3 regions of the Sphingobium cloacae genome follow, and region 1 is predicted to be linked to each of the others. Evidence: riboswitches for the same ligand, from Rfam matches in the RefSeq annotation. Region 1 holds a riboswitch; each other region holds the start of a gene.
The links. A riboswitch is a leader RNA that binds a small molecule or an ion and turns the genes downstream of it on or off. The one in region 1 is predicted to bind cobalamin.

Region 2: another riboswitch for cobalamin. It lies ahead of SCLO_RS05190 (adenosylcobinamide-GDP ribazoletransferase); the one in region 1 lies ahead of SCLO_RS14280 (DUF1852 domain-containing protein).
Region 3: another riboswitch for cobalamin. It lies ahead of SCLO_RS10200 (TonB-dependent receptor); the one in region 1 lies ahead of SCLO_RS14280 (DUF1852 domain-containing protein).

What each region holds. Positions count from the first base shown of each region.
Region 1 is NZ_AP017655.1:2,902,264-2,906,309, reverse strand. Features, by position in the region: gene prpB (methylisocitrate lyase) at 1-59, shown strand, start outside; gene SCLO_RS14285 (short-chain fatty acyl-CoA regulator family protein) at 317-1,717, shown strand; cobalamin riboswitch at 2,008-2,228, shown strand; gene SCLO_RS14280 (DUF1852 domain-containing protein) at 2,350-3,357, shown strand; gene SCLO_RS14275 (methionine synthase) at 3,384-4,046, shown strand, end outside.
Region 2 is NZ_AP017655.1:1,054,312-1,058,357, forward strand. Features, by position in the region: gene cbiB (adenosylcobinamide-phosphate synthase CbiB) at 20-961, opposite strand; gene SCLO_RS05185 (aminotransferase class I/II-fold pyridoxal phosphate-dependent enzyme) at 954-1,934, opposite strand; gene SCLO_RS05190 (adenosylcobinamide-GDP ribazoletransferase) at 1,931-2,683, opposite strand; cobalamin riboswitch at 2,888-3,073, opposite strand; gene proS (proline--tRNA ligase) at 3,141-4,046, opposite strand, start outside.
Region 3 is NZ_AP017655.1:2,048,591-2,052,636, forward strand. Features, by position in the region: gene SCLO_RS10200 (TonB-dependent receptor) at 1-1,757, opposite strand, end outside; cobalamin riboswitch at 1,937-2,184, opposite strand; gene SCLO_RS10205 (helix-turn-helix domain-containing protein) at 2,281-3,012, opposite strand; gene SCLO_RS10210 (marine proteobacterial sortase target protein) at 3,186-4,046, shown strand, end outside.

The DNA.
Region 1 (4,046 bases):
AGCTGGATGCCAACATCATCCAGACCATCGTGCCACAGGGAATGCCTCAGGACAGCTGAGCGACACGGCTGGGCGGGCGGCGTCTGAGCGATCCGGGGCGTCAACCGCCAACCCGGCCCCGGCACGGGCCGCTGACCGCTTCGGGCGCGCGCCGCCGGAAGCCGCTTGATCCGCTTCGTCATGTCCACCCTGCTGCAAAGTCTCTTTCGCTTCGCAACATCCGCAATTATCTGTTAGTCTAGGAATGACCGAATTTGCGAAGATTTGCGGACAAAAAGCCGTAAATTTGCAAATATTGCGAATGATGGGTGGAAATATGCGCAAAGCGTTCATGGGCGTCCGGTTGCGACGCTTGCGGGAAGAGCGGAATCTCAAGCAGGTCGAACTGGCCAACTCACTCGGTATCTCGTCCAGCTATCTCAACCAGCTGGAACAGAATCAGCGGCCGCTGACAGTGCCGGTGCTGCTGAAGATCAACGCGGTCTTCGGCGTCGACGTGCAGCTTTTCTCCGAAGATGAGGAAGCGCGCCTCATCACCGACCTGCGCGACGCGCTGACGGATGGCGTGGAACCCATATCCGTGGCCGAAATCCGCGAACTGGCGACCAACATGCCGGCGGTGGGGCGCACGCTCGTGTCCTTGCACCGCCGTTACCGCGAATCCGTCGAGCGCAGCGAGGCGATGGCGGCGCAACTGGGTGACGAGTGGATCAGCGGCGGCCCGGCGCGCATGCCCTTCGAGCAGGTGCGCGACTTCTTCTACGCCCGGCACAATCATGTCGAACCCCTGGATGAGGCGGCCGAGCGCCTTTACCGCCAAGCTGGTCTGACCCCTCGTTCGATCCATGCCGGCCTGACCGCCTTGCTGGGCGAACGGCATCGCGTGCAGGTCATCGGCGGCGACAGCGATGCGGCCCAACGCCGTTATGATCCGGCTACGCGCACCCTCTATGTTTCCGACCAATTAAACCAAGGCCAGCAGGCGTTCCAGATGGCCACTCAACTCGCCTTTCTGGAGCATGGCGACATCATTGCCAGGCTCACGGACAATCCAATCCTCACCAGCGACGAAGCACGAAGGCTGGCGCGCATCGGCCTCGCCAACTATTTCGCCGGTGCGCTGATTCTGCCCTATGGGGACTTCCTCGCCGCAGCCGAAGCGGAAGGCTATGACATCGAAAAGCTCGGGCGCCGCTTCGGCGTGGGCTTCGAAACAGTCTGCCACCGGCTTTCGACGCTGCAACGGGCGGAAGCGCGCGGCATCCCCTTTTTCTTCGTGCGGGTCGATCGCGCCGGCAACATCTCCAAGCGTCAGTCTGCGACGGACTTCCATTTCTCGCGTGTCGGCGGCACCTGCCCGCTGTGGAAAGTCTATGAAGCCTTCGCCCAGCCCGGTCGCGTGTTGCGCCAGATCGCGCAGATGCCCGATGGGCGCACCTATTTGTGGATCGCGCGAACGGTGGGCAGCGTCAATGCCGGCTTCGGCATGCCGGGCAAGACATTCGCCATTGGGCTTGGCTGCGACATCCGCCATGCTTCACGCCTTGTTTATGCGCGCGGGTTCGACCTCAGCGATCCGAGCGCCGCGACACCTATCGGCGCCGGATGTAAGGTCTGCGAGCGTCAGGCCTGCCCGCAACGCGCTTTCCCGCCCGTCGGGCGGGCGATTGCCGTCGACGAAAATCGCAGCGCGCCGACGCCCTATCCAGTGGCTTGAGAGAGAAACGCTCTGATCGCGCGGCGTTGGGTCCATCCACCGGCCTTGGCTCAGTTCCTGAAGACGACTGTCCTTCTCCCGTTCATGACGACCCTGTGCGCCACATGCCAGCCGACCCTCATGCGTTTCGCCGCCCAATGCGGGGTTGGCGCGTCGACATCCATTCTTTCGAAATATGGCATTTCGATGGGCAAGCGGGTGCGTGTCGATCCTCAGTTGGCGCGACAATCTGCACCGATTGCATATAAAGAAATCTTTATATGGACCTTGACAGGAAGCTCGCGATGGTGTGTAAGCCGCTCGTCGAGGTTCCCCGCCTCAGGCGTGACGGCGGGGCTAAGACGGGAAGCCGGTGATGTCTGCTAGACAGAGTCCGGCGCTGCCCCCGCAACTGTAAGCGGCGAGTGGCGGTTCCATTTCGTGTCACTGGGCTTCCGCAAGAAGCTCGGGAAGGCCGGAACCGCCGCGATGACCCGTAAGCCAGGAGACCTGCCTCCGACGCGATAACGTTCCTCGGACGGGGGTTCCTCCGGTGGATCGCGCTAGAAGCAAAGGCTCGTGGCGTAAGCATCGTCCGGGCCTGTCCTGCGCGCTCTTCCCTTGGCCTCCTGTCCGGCAAAAACAGGTGTGTCATGACGAATAGCGGGTTTACCTTCTCCATCAGCAGCATCCCGTTCAACGAGGATTATCGTCCCGCCGACGCCACGCGGATCACCACCAATTTCGCGAATCTGGCGCGAGGAGAGAACCGTCAGGAAAATCTGCGCAACACTCTGAAGATGATCGACAATCGCTTCAATTCGATCATGCATTGGGACAATCCCGCTGGGGATCGTTATGCGGTCGAACTGACGATCATCTCTGCGGAGTTGAAGATCGGCGCGCGGGAGGATGACGATCATTTCCCGCTGATCGAAATCCTACAGACAACCGTCATCGACACGCGCAGCGGTGAACGCATCCCCGGCATGGTCGGCAATAATTTCTCATCCTATGTCCGCGACTATGATTTCAGCATCCTGCTGCTAGACCACCTCAAGCAGAACCCCCACGGCGGCGCACCGGAAGGCTTTGGCGACCTGCATGGAAAATTGTTCAAGCACTTCCTCAATTCCAGCGCTTATCGGGACAATTTCAGCAAGCCGCCGGTCATCTGCCTGAGCGTGTCGAGCCGGGAAACCTATCACCGGACAGCCAATGTCCACCCCATCCTCGGCATTGAGTACAAGAACGACAAAGTCTCCGCGACCGATGCCTATTTCGCGAAGATGGGGATGAAGGTTCGCTACTTCATGCCGCCGCACGCCGTCGCGCCCCTGGCTTTCTATCATCTCGGCGGCCTGCTCGACGACTACACCCATCTGGAGCTCGCCAGCACGATCAGCACGATGGAAACCTTCCAGAAAATCTATCGTCCCGAAATCTACAATGCCAATTCCGTTGCCGCGCAGGACTATCGGCCGAGCCTGAAATATCAGGACTATTCGCTGACCCTCATCGTTTACGACCGCGAAGAACGCAGCAGGCTCGCGGTCGAACAGGGCAAGTTCGCCCAGGAGCATTTCATCAAGCCGCATGCGGCGGTGCTCGAACAATGGTCGTCGCGCCATGCCGCTGTCGTTGATGCTGTAGCTGCCTGATCCATCCCATTTACGAGGCCCTATCCATGAAGACATTGTTGCCCACCTCGACCGCCGGCAGCCTGCCCAAGCCCTCCTGGCTCGCGGAGCCCGAAAAGCTCTGGGCGGCCTGGAAATTGCAGGGCGAGCAATTGTCGGAGGGCAAGAAGGACGCGCTGCGCCTGGCGGTGAACGATCAGGAGCAGGCCGGCATCACGATCGTCGGCGACGGCGAACAGACACGCCAGCATTTCGTCACCACCTTTGTCGAGCATTTGAGCGGCGTCGATTTCGAGAAGCGCGAAACCGTCAGGATTCGCAACCGTTATGATGCGAGCGTGCCGACGGTCGTCGACGCAGTGGCGCGGACGAAGCCCGTCTTTGTGGAGGACGCCAGATATCTGCGCGCGCAGACGGATCAGCCGATCAAATGGACCCTGCCCGGCCCCATGACGATGATCGATACGCTCTACGACGCCCACTACAAGAGCCGCGAGAAGCTCGCCTGGGAGTTCGCGAAGATCCTCAATCAGGAAGCAAAGGAGCTGGAAGCCGCCGGCATCGACATCATCCAGTTCGACGAACCGGCCTTCAACGTCTTCTTCGACGAGGCGAACGACTGGGGCATCGCCACGTTGGAAAAGGCGGCAGAGGGGCTGAAGTGCGAAACGGCGGTCCACATCTGCTATGGATATGGCATCAAGGCTAAT
Region 2 (4,046 bases), 1.8 Mb from region 1:
CTTCCCGCGCCAGCATGCATCATCGAATGAGCAACGGCATGGCCGCCGCTCCGATCCAGAGTATAGCGCAGGCGCGCAGATAGACCCGCAATGCCCGCTGGATGTCTTGCGCGAAAACCCGGTCACGGCCTTCGCCGATCCACGGCTTGTCATGGGCCACGCCATCATAGCTTACGGGTCCGGCGAGACGCAGCCCCAGCGTTCCCGCCATCGCCGCCTCCGTCCATCCCGCATTGGGAGAGGCATGTTTGCGCGCATCGCGCCACATGATGCGCCAGCCTCCTCCGCCGGCCAGACAGATCACCGCCCCGCCCAGCCGCGCGGGCAGGAAGTTCATGACATCGTCCGTCCGCGCCGCGGCCCAGCCAAAGGCGCGCCAGCGTTCTTCCTTGTGACCGATCAGGCTGTCGGCGGTGTTGATGGCCTTGTAGGCCCAGATTCCCGGCAGCCCTCCGACGATCAACCAGAAGAGCGGCGCGGCCACTCCATCGCAGAAGCTTTCCGACAGGCTCTCGATCGCGGCGCGGGCGATGCCGGGTTCGTCGAGCGTTTCGGTGTCCCGGCCCACGATCATCGACACGTCCTGCCGCGCACGTGCCTCATCGCCCTCCCCCAGATGGCGGGCGATCGGCCGGACATGCTCGAACAGGCTGCGTTGCGCGAGGGCGGGCCAGGCAAGAATCGCCATGCCAAGCCATGCAAGGGAACCGAGCCAGCGGCGGCAGAGCCCTTCCAGCAGAAGAGCGCCGCCGGCCGAGACGGCCAACAACAGCATCACGGTCAGAACCCCGATAGCGCGGCGAAGCCCCGCGCTCCATCGCGCTTGGTTCCCGTAACGTTCGGACAGGGTGATGATCCGGGCGAAGAAACCGACGGGATGGCCGATCCGGGCATAAAGCGCGCGCGGCCATCCGATGACCGCATCGAGGGCAAGGGCCGCGAAGGCGATCGGCTCAGCCAAGGAGGGCCCTTTGCAGGCGGTCGAGCGCCTCCTCCGTTTCGGGGAGGCCGATCCGCAGCCAGCGGGGTTCGTAGTCGAAGGGACGCGTCAGGATGGTCTGTTTCGCCAGTCGCTCGAACAGCGCCATCGCATCGTCGGCCACGATCAGCCGGAACAGCGGACAGGCGCCGACGGGCGAGTATCCGCAGCCCGTCAGCACATCGTCCAGCCGCCGTCTTTCGCGGGGCAGGCGCTCCCGCATCGCCGCGATCCAGTCGCGGTCGGCATAGGCGGCTCTCCCGATGGCGATGGCGGCGGCGGAAACCGGCCATGCCCCAAGCTTTCGCCGCATCCGGCCGACGATGGCTTCCGGGCCGAGCAGGAAGCCGAGCCTCAAGCCCGCCAATCCGAAGAATTTGCCGAAGGAGCGGAAGATGAGCAGCCGTCGATCATCCGCTATATCCCGCGCCAGACTGGTCGCCGGATCGCTGTCGGCAAAGGCTTCGTCAACGATCAGCCATTCCTCGTCCGCTCTGCGGTCGGCCAGGTCGAGCAGCGCGTCGCGCGGCCAGCAATGGCCGTCGGGATTATTGGGATTGGCGAGAATGATGGTGCCGCCATCCGGACTCTCCATCGCCGCCGCCGTTATCGCCGAGGATAGCGGGAACATATCCTCATGCGTGCGATAGCAGGGGGCAAGATATCGCGCGCGCGGGCCGAGCAGATCGCTGGCCAGGCGCAGGCCCGTTTCGGTTCCCGGAAGGGCGCAGACATGCCGGGGGTCCACATCGAAATAGACGGCCGCGATTTCCTCCATCTCCCGCAGATCGGTTTTCGAAGGCAGGCCGCGCCAGTCGATGGCCATCCCCGCCGCGCCCGGCCAGCCATGCGGGTTGATGCCGGTCGACAGATCGATCCACGGATCGCCGCCTTCGCCGAACCACGCCCGCGCCGCGTCGAGATCGCCGCCATGCCATGTCCATGGGCTTTTCATGACAACCGCGCTCCCACGACCAGCGCCATCAGGAGCGCGGCTTCGATCCACTCGATGCCAGCGCCGTGGCCGTCACCGGAAATGCCGCCGATATGGCGCTTGATCCACCAGCCCCAGAGCGGAATCAGGATGAGGGCAACGAGCAGGGCCGGGAACAGAAAGGAAGCGGCAAGCGCCGCGCCTGTCCATGCCAGCATATCGAACGGGCGCACGGCGCCCCGGAAGCGGGAAGCCAGACCTTCGTGGAGCGGCGGCAGCCCATAGGTCCAGATCAACGGGCCGATCCGGGCGATGAAGGGAATGGCGACGAGCCCCAGCCATGGCGGACGGGCGGGGCCCGGCAGAGTGAGGAGGGCGTGGACCAGCACCAGCTTGCCCAGGAGCAGGAGGACGATGGCGATGGCGCCGAAGCTGCCGATATGGGGATCGGTCAGCGCGGCCATCATCCTTTCGCGATGGCCATGCGCCGCGCCGCGGGCGTCGGCGATATCCGCCAGTCCGTCGAGATGAAGGCCGCCCGTCACCGCGACCCACAGAAGCAGTCCGGTCAGCGCCCCGACCCATGGATCGACCAGGCCGCCAGCCCAGATACCCCATGTGACGATCAGGCCCACGATCAGGCCGACGGCGGGGAACCAGCGCATGGCCGGGGGGAAATCGGCAGGCGTGAAGGCGATCCGGGGTGTGGGCAGCCGGGTCAGGAACTGCGTGGCGATGATGAAGCCCTTCACGGCCGCGCCCCTGCCCATGGGTGGAGGGAGCGTTCGCGATTCCATGAAGGAGATGGCGAAGTGATCGTGTTTCGGGATTCGGGGGGCATGGTGGACCTTCCGCAGCGAGGGCCGGCCCGGAGGAGGCGGACGGGGCGGGTGCCGCCGTCCTGCCTGCCGCCCGGCGCGGTGGGACTGTCGCCACGCGGGGGAGCCCGTCCGCATGGCGCACCCTGGCCGCGCGGAGAACGACTGCGGCGGGCCGGTATCCTGGCTTGCGGGTCAGGGCCGGATGCGCCGCCTTCTCAGAACCATGCGATTCCAATGACTTATGGCGCGCGGCTATCCGCTCACAGTTGCAGGGGCAGCTGAGGTTCTTCCCCTCATTCCCGTTTATCCCTTTCGGGAACCTGTCGCATGGCGCGGAATAGGAAAGTTATGATCCCGCGTCAATCGAGGCCCGACCGGCGGCCGACGCCCCGCGCCGTCCGCCCCCTTAATAGGAGCGCCCGACCAGAACGCGCTCGACCGCCGCCTGCCCGGTGAAGATGCAGGCGCCGTCGGCCGCTTCCGCATCCAGCGGCACGTTGCGCAGGGTCAGCTTCTCGCCCTTCAGCCATTCGACCACCTTGTCGAGCGCCGCGCCGGTCGGCCTGCTCCACTGGACGAGCGCCCAGCCCGGCTTCGCGCTGGCGGCGAAATAGGCCTTCAGGGCATCCAGCGACGCAATATCCTTGTCCACATGGCCGTGCAGCCGGCCGTGCGCCTCGGCGAACAGCGCCCGCTGGACCTCTTCCAGCGCGGCGGCCGCTCCGGCGATGAAATCGTCCCGCGGCACGACCTGGCTGTCGAGCTTTCCATCCGCCCGATAGAGCCGGTCGCGGCGCAGCACCGACACATTGCCGCCGGCGACATCCCGGCCGCCGACCTCGATCACGATCGGCGCGCCCTTCTTGACCCAGCCCCAGCGCTTGTTGGCGGCCTTGGCGGGGCGCTTGTCCAGCAGGGCGCGGACAGGCTCGCGGAACACGTCCCTGCCGTTCAGCTCCTCCACCAGCGCGGCGCAATAATCGAGGATCGCGGCGTCCTCCTCCGTATCGCGCAGCATCGGCACGACGACGATCTGATAGGGCGCGACACGCGGCGGCACCCGCAGCCCGTCATCGTCGCCATGCACCATGATGAGCCCGCCGATCATGCGCGTGGACATGCCCCAGCTGGTCGTCTGGGCCAGTTCCTGCTGCCCTTCGGCATTCTGGAACCGGATATTCTGCGCCTGGCTGAAAGTGGTGCCCAGGAAATGGGACGTGCCCGCCTGAAGCGCCTTCCCGTCCTGCATCATCGCTTCGATGGAATAGGTGGCGACAGCGCCCGGAAAACGCTCATTTTCCGGCTTTTCGCC
Region 3 (4,046 bases), 850 kb from region 1:
CGCGCCCGCAGCAGCGCGCCGTTGAGGGTGATGCTGAAACCGTCCACCGGCTCCAGGAACAGGGATGCTTCGACCCCGCGCGAGGATTGCTGGCCGACCTGGACCTGGATGGTGGGCACCAGGGGATCGGAAGTCAGCAGCTTGCGCTTCACGATGTCATAGACCGCCAGCGTCCACTGGCCGCGCGTTCCCCAGAAGACATGCTTGATCCCGGCCTCATATTGGCGGCCGGTCGACAGGTCGAAGGCGCTTTGGGCGAAGCTGGTGGAAACGAGCGCGCCCACCGGATCGGCCGCCGTCGCATATTGTCCGTAGAGCGCCAATGCCGGCACCGGATTATAAACCGCGCCGACGCGCCAGGTGACGGCATCGGGGGTGGCCGTGAAATTATTGGCGGCGTTCACATAATCCGTCTTGGTGATTTCCGGCTGGTCGTAGCGCAGCCCGCCCACCAGCGAGAATTGCTCGCTGAACTTCAGCCGATCCTCGGCAAAGATGGAATATTGGCGGATCTTGTTGGTATAGCGCGGCCTGGTCGGCGCGCTCGCCTGATGGATGAAAAGGCCGGGCACCGGATCGATGGCGTCGACCAGCCGCGTCGCGTTGTTGCCGCTGTTACTGACATTCTTGTAGCTGATCCGGTTGATGTCGAACCCCAGGACCAGCTGGTTTTCCAGTCCGCCGATCTGGTGCGCCAGGTTCGCGGTGGTCCGGTTCCCCGTCTGCTTCTGGATATGGTAGAGTTCGAGAAAGCTCGACTGCCGCACCTGTGCCGGGCTGTCCGCCGTCGCAGGCACATAGGTGACGCTTTCCGCATTCTTCCAATATTTATTGGCCCAGAGATGATAGAAGGTGCTGCGGATCGTCAGCGCTTCGGAAGGAGTCCATTCCACCTTCGCCTGACTCCAATTGTCCCGGAAGCGCAGGTTGGCGTCGGCGGCATTGTAATTGTTGCGGCGAAGCGACCGGTCGAGCTTGCCGTTCACCAGCGGTACGCCGAACCAGGTGCGCGGGCTCTGGCTGCTATAGTCGTGCGAAAGGGTGATGCTGAGGTCCGCAGCCGGTTTCAGCCGAACCGCCCCGGAAAGCGCCAGCGCATGGGAATCCCCCCGATCCATCCAGCCTTCCGACCGACGATAGCTGGCATCGGCGCGGAAGCCGACGCCCGCGACGACCGGACCGCCCGCCCCCGCCGCAACGTTCAGGCTGTCATAGGACGCAAAGCCGATGCGGCCGCTGGCCATCATCTCGTCCGAAGGTTCTTTGCGCACGACGTTGACCGCGCCGCCAATAGCGCCCTCGCCATAGAGGACCGAGGCGGGACCGCGCAGGATTTCCACGCTCTGCGCCATCCACGGATCGGCCGGGAAAGTCAGCGTGTTGTTGTACATGCGCATCCCGTCATAAAGCGTCATAACCGAGTTCTGTCCGGTGAAACCGCGCGCCGAGAGGCCGTAGCCGAACACGCCCGACATATTGACGATACCGGTCGCGCGGGCGGCCGCATCCTGGATGGTGAGGTCGCCGCGCAGGCGAATCGCATCCCCATCCAGCGTTTCGACGCTGGCGGGCATCTCCAGCGGCGTCAGGCCAAGACGGCTCGCGCCTTCGGTCTTATGGTTCAGGCGGAGCGGATCGACCGTGCCGGTGACGACGATCGTCGCATTGTCCGCCACCGCACCGGGATGCTCGGCGTGGACAACGACCGGTGCGGCCAGTGCCGGGACCGCGATCGCGGCCGAAACATATTTCAACATTCTCTTCCCCCGTCGGCGTCTCACGACAAATGGGCGGGGGCGTGCCGTTCGCGAACGGTCGGCAACCGGCATCGGCCGGACGCCTGAGGCGACCGACACGCGGCTCCGATGCGGCCCCTGCCGCTCGTTCGTCGCTCAGACGGAGTTCACCGTGCCGCGGCCATCCCCTGGACCAGGGCAAGAGCGACCAGACGCCGGCAGGTCTCCTGGCTCATGGGTCATCGCTTGACATACGGCCTTCCCAGGCCCCGCAGGATTTAGCGTCCGGCCCAGTGGCTGGCGGCTCGGGCGCAATGCCGTCCGCACTTATATGTCGCGCTCGCCACTTACAGTTGCAGGGACAGCTGCGGGATAAGGCCTCGAACGACCCGCACCGCATTCCCTTTTCATCCCCGTCTCCGGGGAAACCGACGCGATCTTCATCCTCCCTACGGCCGAAGGACGCGGAAAGGACAAGGCTCTTTATATTTTAGGCTTGAACTAGGCAATAGCTATCCGACAGGGTCCGGCTGGCGCGGTCGCATCATGGCCGCCAGCGGCAGAAATCATCCTGCATGGCCCGGTCCAATGTCGCGCGGCAATCCGCATAGGCCGGGTGGGCCGGTTCGATCACGCCCATCGCCATGTCGGGCAACTGCGCCTGCGGCACGAAGGCAATCGGACAGGCAACCGGCACCAGTTGCGATCCCGCGCCGACCTGCAAGGTTGTCAGCAGGCCGAACATCCGCCCCTCGCGCGTCGGACGGCTGAGGATGATGAGCCGGTGCTGCCCCTGCTCATTGGTCGAAAGATAGATATGTCCCGACAGGTTGGGCATCGACACATGGCCCGACTGGGCGAAGGCGCCGTCCGCGCGGTCCGCCTCGGCGAAGCGCAGATAGCCCGCCGCCTCGTCCCATGCGACCCGCGTCCGATAGGCGATGACCGCGCCCGGCGTGCCGAAACTGGCCCGCAGCGTCACATAATCCTGTTCGATCCAGCGGATCGCGGCGCGGCTGTAGGCACCCATATGATCGGGCGCCAGATCACGCCCCACACCCGGATCGCCACCATTCCCGCCACGCAACGCCGCGCCCAGCGCCTCCTCGATCCTCACTACCGTCGCCAGGGTGAAGGGGCGGCTGCCCGATAGCGCCTTTTCCAGCGTCGACAGGCTGATCCGCGCCATATCCGCCAGCGCCTGCCGCGACATGCGCCGCCGCGCCAGTTCTTCGCGCAGCCTTTCGGCAAATCCCTCGTCCGCTTCCGGCTGCATCGGCTTCCCCCATAAGGACCGGACAATTCCGCACAAAACCGCACAATCCGTCAAGCCCCTTCGCGCGCGCCGCACATCCCTGCCCGCTCCGGCAAGAAACGGCATGGCTTGCCGATGGCTGTCCGGCATGGCGCGCGCCTAGTGGAAAGGCTCCTCATTTCATGGAGTCCGCCATGCCCCTTTGCCTCTTTCCCCGCCGGTCGCGCAGTCGTCTGGCGCTCGGCCTCTCGCTGCTTCTGGGCCTTGTCGCCCTCATCTTCCTGACGAGCCGCCTCACCGCCGCCGAACCGGCCGCCGATCCCGACGCCATCGGCAGCGGCACGCTGATGCTGCAAGGAAAAGGGGTCGCCACCGCCATGCCCGCCATGCGGCTGGGCACCGACATGGACGTAACCGTCAGCGGCCAGACCGCCCGCGTGCGCGTGACGCAGGCGTTCCGCAACAGCGGCAATCAGTGGATGGAGGCGACCTATCTCTACCCGCTGCCGGAAGAGGGCGCGGTCGACAGCCTGAAGATGGTAGTCGGCCAGCGCGTCATCATCGGCCATATCAAGCGCCGGGAGGAAGCCCGCGCCATCTACGAGAAAGCCCGCGAGGAAGGGAAGAAGGCGGGCCTCGTCGAATCCGAACGCCCCAATCTGTTCCGCAACAGCGTCGCCAATGTGGGACCGGGCGAGACGGTGCTGATCTCCATCGAATATCAGGCCCCCGTCCGCCAGCTCAGCGGCGAGTTCGCGCTGCGCCTGCCGCTGGTCGCGGGGCCGCGCTACACGCCGCAGCAGACCCCCGCCGCCGACGCGCAGGCCGTGACCGCGCGCCTCGCGCATCCCACGCTGGGCAAGGATCTGAACCCCGTTTCGATCACCGTCCGCCTCACCCCCGGCTTCAAGCCCGCCAATCTCATCAGCCCCTGGCACCGCATCGCGGTCGAGCAGGACGGCGAGCAGAACCGCACCATCCGCCTCGCCGACGGCGAAGTCCCCGCCGACCGCGACTTCGAGCTGCGCTGGCGTTCGGCCAGCGCCGATCCGACG